DNA from 3 places in the Bradyrhizobium sp. 4 genome. Region 3 is predicted to be linked to each of the others. Evidence: predicted binding sites of a transcription regulator. Region 3 holds the regulator's gene; each other region holds the start of a gene.
What was found. Region 3 encodes HrcA, which represses chaperone genes, less so after heat shock. Its sites were predicted from a motif close to GTTAGCACTCNCNNNNNGNGAGTGCTAAC; they were not measured.
Positions count from the first base shown of each region.

Region 1 (2,267 bases), 1.4 Mb from region 3:
GCATGCCCTCGACGACGTCGAGCTCGGTCTCGAGCGACTTGGCTTCCTCGACGGTGATGACACCCTCGTTGCCGACCTTCTTCATGGCGTCGGCGAGGAACTTGCCGATCTCCGCGTCGCCGTTGGCCGAGATGGTGCCGACCTGGGCGATCTCGTCGTTCGAGGTCACCTTCTTGGAGTTCTTGACGAGGTCCGCAACGACGGCTTCGACCGCGAGGTCGATACCGCGCTTCAGATCCATCGGGTTCATGCCGGCGGCAACCGACTTGGCGCCTTCGCGCACGATCGCCTGGGCTAGCACGGTCGCGGTGGTGGTGCCGTCGCCGGCCGCGTCAGCGGACTTGGAGGCGACTTCGCGCACCATCTGCGCGCCCATGTTCTCGAACTTGTCCTCGAGCTCGATCTCCTTGGCGACGGTGACGCCGTCCTTGGTGATGCGGGGAGCGCCGAACGACTTGTCGAGCACGACGTTGCGGCCCTTCGGACCGAGCGTGACCTTCACCGCGTTGGCGAGAATGTCGACGCCGCGAAGCATCTTGTCGCGCGCATCGACCGAGAATTTGACTTCTTTAGCTGCCATCTGGATTTTTTCCTTAGGTGTTTAACTGGATAAGAGAGGGGCTCTTAGGCCGCCTTCTTCTTGGAAGCGGGGACGTCGAGGACGCCCATGATGTCGCTTTCCTTCATGATCAGCAGGTCGACGTTGTCGATCTTGACCTCGGTGCCGGACCACTTACCGAACAGCACGCGGTCGCCGACCTTCAGGTCGATCGGGATCAGCTTGCCAGCTTCGTCGCGGCCACCCGGGCCGACGGCGACGATCTCGCCCTGCGAGGGCTTTTCCTTCGCCGTGTCGGGAATGATGATGCCGCCAGCGGTCTTCTCTTCTGCGTCGATGCGCTTGACCACGACGCGATCGTGAAGCGGACGGAATTCCATGCAGATCTCCTAAGCATTTAAACTAGTTGACGATTTCCCGATTGGTAACAATCTCGGCCCGCGAGTGCCAACGCAGGCGCAGCTGAAATAGGACTGATTTTTGAGGGAACAAGTGTTTGTAGCAGGAAAATCCGCTAGGCGCGCGGGATCTCTGTGGCGGCTGCCCAGATCACTTTCTCGAGCTTGCCAGCACCCGACCTTCTTCTGAGTGAATCGTACGGCTCTGTCTCTGGACGCAGTGTCGCCTAACAGTTCAATTCCTCGGCCTATAGGCCAGCCGATCTGGTGCCGGTTCAAATGCGAATCGTCGGCTGACTTCATTCTAAGATTGCGATGCGTTTAGAACCTAAACGCAGAGTTCGGGAACGGAGGTATCGCTCCGCTTGATCGATGATCCGATACTCAGCAACGCGATGCGAGGTAACGCTGGCTGCGCCTAGGTTGCAACGGCACGTGCTCAAGAAAGGCCCTCGCCCCGGGAATTTGCTGCGGCTTGGTGCAGCGAGCGCGAGCACATGTCAGCACGGCGCCATAAGTGCGGAGGATCCAGAGACGAGCCCGCCGAGACGGCAGTCGTTCTCGCAATTCGCAGGCATTGCACGAACTGACTCGCAATCCGCGGGATCCATCAAAATTATTTGCAAGCGCAACGCACGCTTAGGCCCTACATACCCAATCACCTGCGCAGGTTCCCTCGGGTCAGAACAACAACTGGCTCCACAGAATCAAGCACACCTATCGATTTCGTCAAAAAACGTCAGGGCAACGTCTGTTGGTTGTTCATTAAGGCGGCCACCACGGTCGTGGTCGAGTAGCTCAGCCATTTGGCTTTCGCCCTCACAGATCCGGGCAGGCGGCTTTCCCGCACCCGGCTCTTCCCGAGGGTAACCCGCGTCATATCCGCGCCTGCGCCCAAGTGCGAGTGATGCGTGGAACGGGCAGACGGAAGCGTGCCGTCAGGGCCTCGAACTCCGACCAGCCCATGCGCCGACTTTTCTGACTGCGCCGTCTCAGACAGTGCAGCCAGATCCGACGCACTTCGCGGTAGAAGCCGTTAAGCGCTGGATAATTGTGCGGCCTGCCGTAGTAGCCGTAGTGTCCACGCAGCACTGCGGCGAACCACTCGTGCTGGGTGGCCAGTGACTCGTGCATGAGCCGCCAGGCCTCCTGGCGCAACGCCGTCAGCTTGCGCGTCAGGCGTTTCCCTTCCGTCTTGTGCTTCACGATAAACCGGCCGTCCCGGGTCCGCCCGCAGTAGTGGGTGAAGCCGAGGAAGGCGAAGGTCTCGGGTCGCCGCTCGCCGCGCCGCTGACGCGAGAGGGCCGCAA
Region 1 covers NZ_CP064686.1:1,327,762-1,330,028, forward strand. The annotation lists gene groL (chaperonin GroEL) at 1-580, opposite strand, end outside; gene IVB45_RS06205 (co-chaperone GroES) at 625-939, opposite strand; gene ltrA (group II intron reverse transcriptase/maturase) at 1,834-2,267, opposite strand, start outside.
Region 1: IVB45_RS06205 (co-chaperone GroES) is a predicted target of HrcA. The motif match lies at 983-1,011, and genes of this name have one in related genera.

Region 2 (2,267 bases), 970 kb from region 3:
CTCGGGGTTGGTGACGAAGTAGGGTGACAGATAGCCGCGGTCGAACTTCATGCCCTCGACGATGTCCACCTCGGTGTCGAGCGACTTGTTCTCCTCGACGGTGATGACGCCCTCGTTGCCGACCTTCTGCATCGCCTGCGCGATCATCTTGCCGATGGCGGCATCGCCGTTGGCCGAGATGGTGCCGACCTGGGCGACCTCGGAGGAGGCGGCGACCGGCTTGGCGCGCTTCTCGATGTCCTTGACGACGGCGGCGACCGCGATGTCGATGCCGCGCTTGAGGTCCATCGGGTTCATGCCGGCGGCAACCGACTTGGCGCCTTCGCGCACGATGGACTGGGCCAGCACGGTCGCGGTGGTGGTGCCGTCGCCGGCGAGGTCGTTGGTCTTGGAGGCGACCTCACGCACCATCTGGGCGCCCATGTTCTCGAACTTGTCCTCGAGCTCGATCTCCTTGGCGACGGTGACGCCGTCCTTGGTGATGCGGGGCGCGCCGAACGACTTCTCGATGAGCACGTTGCGGCCCTTCGGGCCGAGCGTCACCTTGACGGCATTGGCGAGAATGTCGACGCCGCGCAGCATGCGATCGCGCGCGTCTCCGGAAAACTTGACGTCTTTGGCAGCCATGGTCTGCAATTCCTCTTCTTTTTTCGTGATGTGTCTTGCTTATTGGGTCGCCTCATTCCCGGGGTCCGCGATCGAACCCGGCGGAATGATGCATGCCCGGATCGAGTGACCCGGGCATGCATTCAGCGGCCGTTCAGGCGTCTGGCCTTAGGCCATCACACCCATGATGTCCGACTCCTTCATGATCAGGAGCTCATCGTTGTCGATCTTGACCTCGGTGCCCGACCACTTGCCAAACAGCACACGGTCGCCGACCTTGAGGTCGATCGGGATCAGCTTGCCGGCCTCGTCGCGGCCACCGGGGCCGACGGCGACGACTTCGCCCTGGGACGGCTTTTCCTTGGCCGTGTCCGGAATGATGATGCCGCCCTTGGTCTTTGACTCGGCGTCGATACGTTTGACCACGACACGGTCATGCAGCGGACGAAATTTGGATTTAGTCATGACGTTTCCCTTTGGAGGCTCGCTTCGGAAGGAGTGAAAGTGGGCGGGCGGCGCTGCCGTCCACCCTTCTTGAGGATCGATCGGCGCGCGTTAGCAATCCATCTTTCAGAGTGCTAATGGTCCGCCCGGGAATATGGCTTGGCCGCGATCCTGTCAAGCAAAGGTGGTTAAGCGATTGGTGAGACGGATATAGGATGGTGACATTGGAAACTTGTTCGGGGCGCCGGCGTATTAAAGGACGTCATTGCTCCGGCAGCGGTTTTGCGCTTGGCTGCGGAAGGGGTGCGGCCATGGTTTTGTCCGGGGGAATGCCATGATCAGTTCAGCTCACGCGCGCACGGTCGCCAATCTGGCGGCGGCTTCTTGCCTGGCGCTGCTGCTTGGCGCCTGCGGCGGCGGCATGAGCCTGCCGTCCTTTTCTTCCTCCTCACCGCCCCCCGAGGCCGAGCCCGGCACCGGTCCGGAAATGCCCGCCTCGATCCGCGCCGACGAGATCGTCGGGCGCTGGGGCCTCGCCTCGTTCCAGAACCCGGCCGACCGCGCCCGCACCGAGGCTGCCGCCCGGGCTCAATGCAAAAATCCTTATGTGATCACCGCCGGCTCCTCCGGCGGCGTGATCATGCATCTGGCGGACCAGGCAACACCGCAGGAGCTGCGGCTGAAGGGTTCGCCCAGCGGCAAGAACTATATCGGGCCGGCGGGTCCGACGCCCGGCGAGCAGGACCGCGAGATCGTCTCCTTCGACGGCCGCGTCCTCATCACCCGCTTCATCGACAAGGACGCCGCCACCCGCTACGGCAACATGGTCTACGTCCGCTGCGCGCCGAGGGCGTAGTCGCGGCGCCGGCCTAGCCACTCGTCATTGCGAGGAGCGAAGCGACGAAGCAACCAGGCTGCCTCCGCGGACACAGTCTGGATTGCTTCGCTTCGCTCGCAATGACGTCCAAAACAAAAAACGCCGGCTTGCGCCGGCGTTTTGTTTTTCCGTAGTGTCGCGTCCGCTCAGTCGAACAGCGCGTCGATGTCGTCCTGCGAGGCGTGGCCGACGTCGCCGGCGAGCTTCGGGCCGTTGAGAAGCTTGTCGTCATCGCTGCGGGTGTCGACCTGCGGCACGACGTGGGACTTGATCGCGTCGACGCCGCCCCAGATCTCCATCATGGAATTGATGTGCTGCTCGATGAACTTCATCGTGCTCA
Region 2 covers NZ_CP064686.1:6,783,150-6,785,416, reverse strand. The annotation lists gene groL (chaperonin GroEL) at 1-627, opposite strand, end outside; gene IVB45_RS32480 (co-chaperone GroES) at 775-1,071, opposite strand; gene IVB45_RS32475 (hypothetical protein) at 1,385-1,906, shown strand; gene IVB45_RS32470 (protein phosphatase CheZ) at 2,074-2,267, opposite strand, start outside.
Region 2: IVB45_RS32480 (co-chaperone GroES) is a predicted target of HrcA. The motif match lies at 1,161-1,189, and genes of this name have one in related genera.

Region 3 (2,267 bases):
CAATTCGTCGGGCGCACGGCGGCTTGGCCGCATGGGAAATCCTCCAAAACTCTCGGAAAAGGGCTGTTGGCGGTGCTTGTAGGGGGGGTGAGGGTGGGCGGCAAGGGGGAAGATCGAGGCCTTATTCACCCCCGATTTTCAATCCGCGAACGCCACGCTTGTCAGAAGCCCCAAGGATAGACAAATTACCTGTATCTGAGAGGAGTTACGGTCTGTGGCCCATCACGATCCGATCCATCTGATCGCGCCGCGCGCGGGCCTCGCCCAGCTCAACGAGCGTTCCCGCGACATCTTTCGTCAAATCGTCGAAAGCTACCTCGCGACCGGGGAGCCGGTGGGCTCGCGCAATATTTCTCGCCTGATCGCCATGCCGCTGTCGCCCGCTTCCGTCCGCAACGTCATGGCCGACCTGGAACAGCTCGGCTTGATCTACGCCCCGCACACCTCCGCCGGCCGGCTGCCGACGGAACTCGGCCTGCGCTTCTTCGTCGATGCCCTGATGCAGGTCGGCGACCTCAATGACAGTGAACGGCAGGCGATCCAGAGCCAGTTGACCTCCGTGGGCCACGCGCAATCGGTGGAGGCTGCGCTCGAGGAGGCATTGACGCGGCTCTCCGGCCTGACCCGCGCTGCCGCGGTCGTGCTGACGCCGAAATCCAATGCGCGGCTGAAACATATCGAATTCGTCCGCTTGGAACCGGAAAAGGCATTGGTGATCCTGGTCGGCGAGGACGGGCAGGTCGAAAACCGCGTTTTGACGCTGCCGCCGGGAGTTCCATCCTCGGCGTTGACCGAAGCCGGCAACTTCCTCAATGCGCGGATCCGGGGCCGGACCCTGGCCGAGGCGCGGCTGGAGCTCGAGACCGCGCTCGGAGAGGCGCGCACCGAGCTCGATCAGCTGACGCATAAGGTGATCTCGGCCGGGATTGCCAGCTGGTCGGGCGGCGAGAACGAGGATCGGCAGCTCATCGTCCGCGGTCACGCCAATCTGCTCGAGGATTTGCATGCGCTGGAGGATCTCGAGCGCGTTCGCCTGCTGTTCGACGATCTCGAGACCAAGCGCGGGGTCATCGACCTGCTCGGGCGGGCCGAGACTGCGGAAGGCGTGCGGATCTTCATCGGCAGTGAGAACAAGCTGTTCTCGCTGTCGGGCTCGTCCACCATCATCTCGCCCTATCGGGACGCTGCCGGCCATATCGTCGGCGTTTTGGGCGTGATCGGGCCGACGCGGCTGAATTATGCCCGCGTGATCCCGACCGTGGACTACGCTGCCCGCATCGTCAGCCGGCTCCTGGGGGGCTGACCGGCGTCTCCCCCGATCACGGGCGCTTGATTTTCGGCGCCCGAAGCACGATATCCGGGCCAGAAACCCCCTGAGATGAATGCGAAAAGAGAGCCGATGACCGATCGAGACCGGCAACCCGAAGACACGAGTGCTGCGGCCGGCGAGCCCGTGGTGTCAAAACCCTACATCATGCCCGACGATCCCGAGCCGGGCTCGGTCGAGCTTCTGCAGAAGGAAGTCGCCGAGGCGCGCGACCGCATGCTGCGGACGCTGGCCGAGATGGAGAATCTGCGCAAGCGCACTGCCAAGGAGGTCGCTGACTCCAAGCTCTACGGCGTCACGGGCTTTGCCCGCGACGTGCTCGACATCGCCGACAACCTCCAGCGCGCGCTCGATGCCGTTCCGGCCGAGGCCCGTGCGGCGGCCGATGCAGGCCTCGCCTCGCTGATCGAGGGCGTCGAACTGACCGAGCGCTCTCTGCTCAGCGCGCTGGAAAAACACGGCGTGAAGAAGTTCGACCCCCTGGGCCAGAAGTTCGACCCGAACTTCCAGCAGGCGATGTTCGAGGTGCCCGATGCATCGGTGCCCGCGGGCACCGTCGTGCAGGTCATGCAGGCCGGCTACACCATCGGCGAGCGCGTGCTGCGTCCTGCCTTGGTCGGTGTCGCCAAGGGCGGCGCCAAGGCTGCGCCCGCCAACAGCAACGAGCCGAACGGCGCGGCGAACTGATCGATCCTCATGCTGAGGAGGCGCGCTAAGAAGCGCGCTCCTCAGGATGAGGTCTTGCAGTTCGGTCGCGCCTCTTACGCGCTCGCCGCGATATCCGCGGACTGAATCCGCTTCACGCCGGCCTTGGCCATATCGGCCCAGGCCTTTGCGAGCGAACCCTGATTGTCGATGCCGCGGCAGGCGTCTTCCACCACATAGACCTCGAAGCCCGCCTTGCGCGCGTCGAGCGCGGTCCAGGCCACGCAGAAATCCG
Region 3 covers NZ_CP064686.1:7,752,216-7,754,482, reverse strand. The annotation lists gene rph (ribonuclease PH) at 1-33, opposite strand, end outside; gene hrcA (heat-inducible transcriptional repressor HrcA) at 215-1,303, shown strand; gene grpE (nucleotide exchange factor GrpE) at 1,400-2,014, shown strand; gene pncA (bifunctional nicotinamidase/pyrazinamidase) at 2,089-2,267, opposite strand, start outside.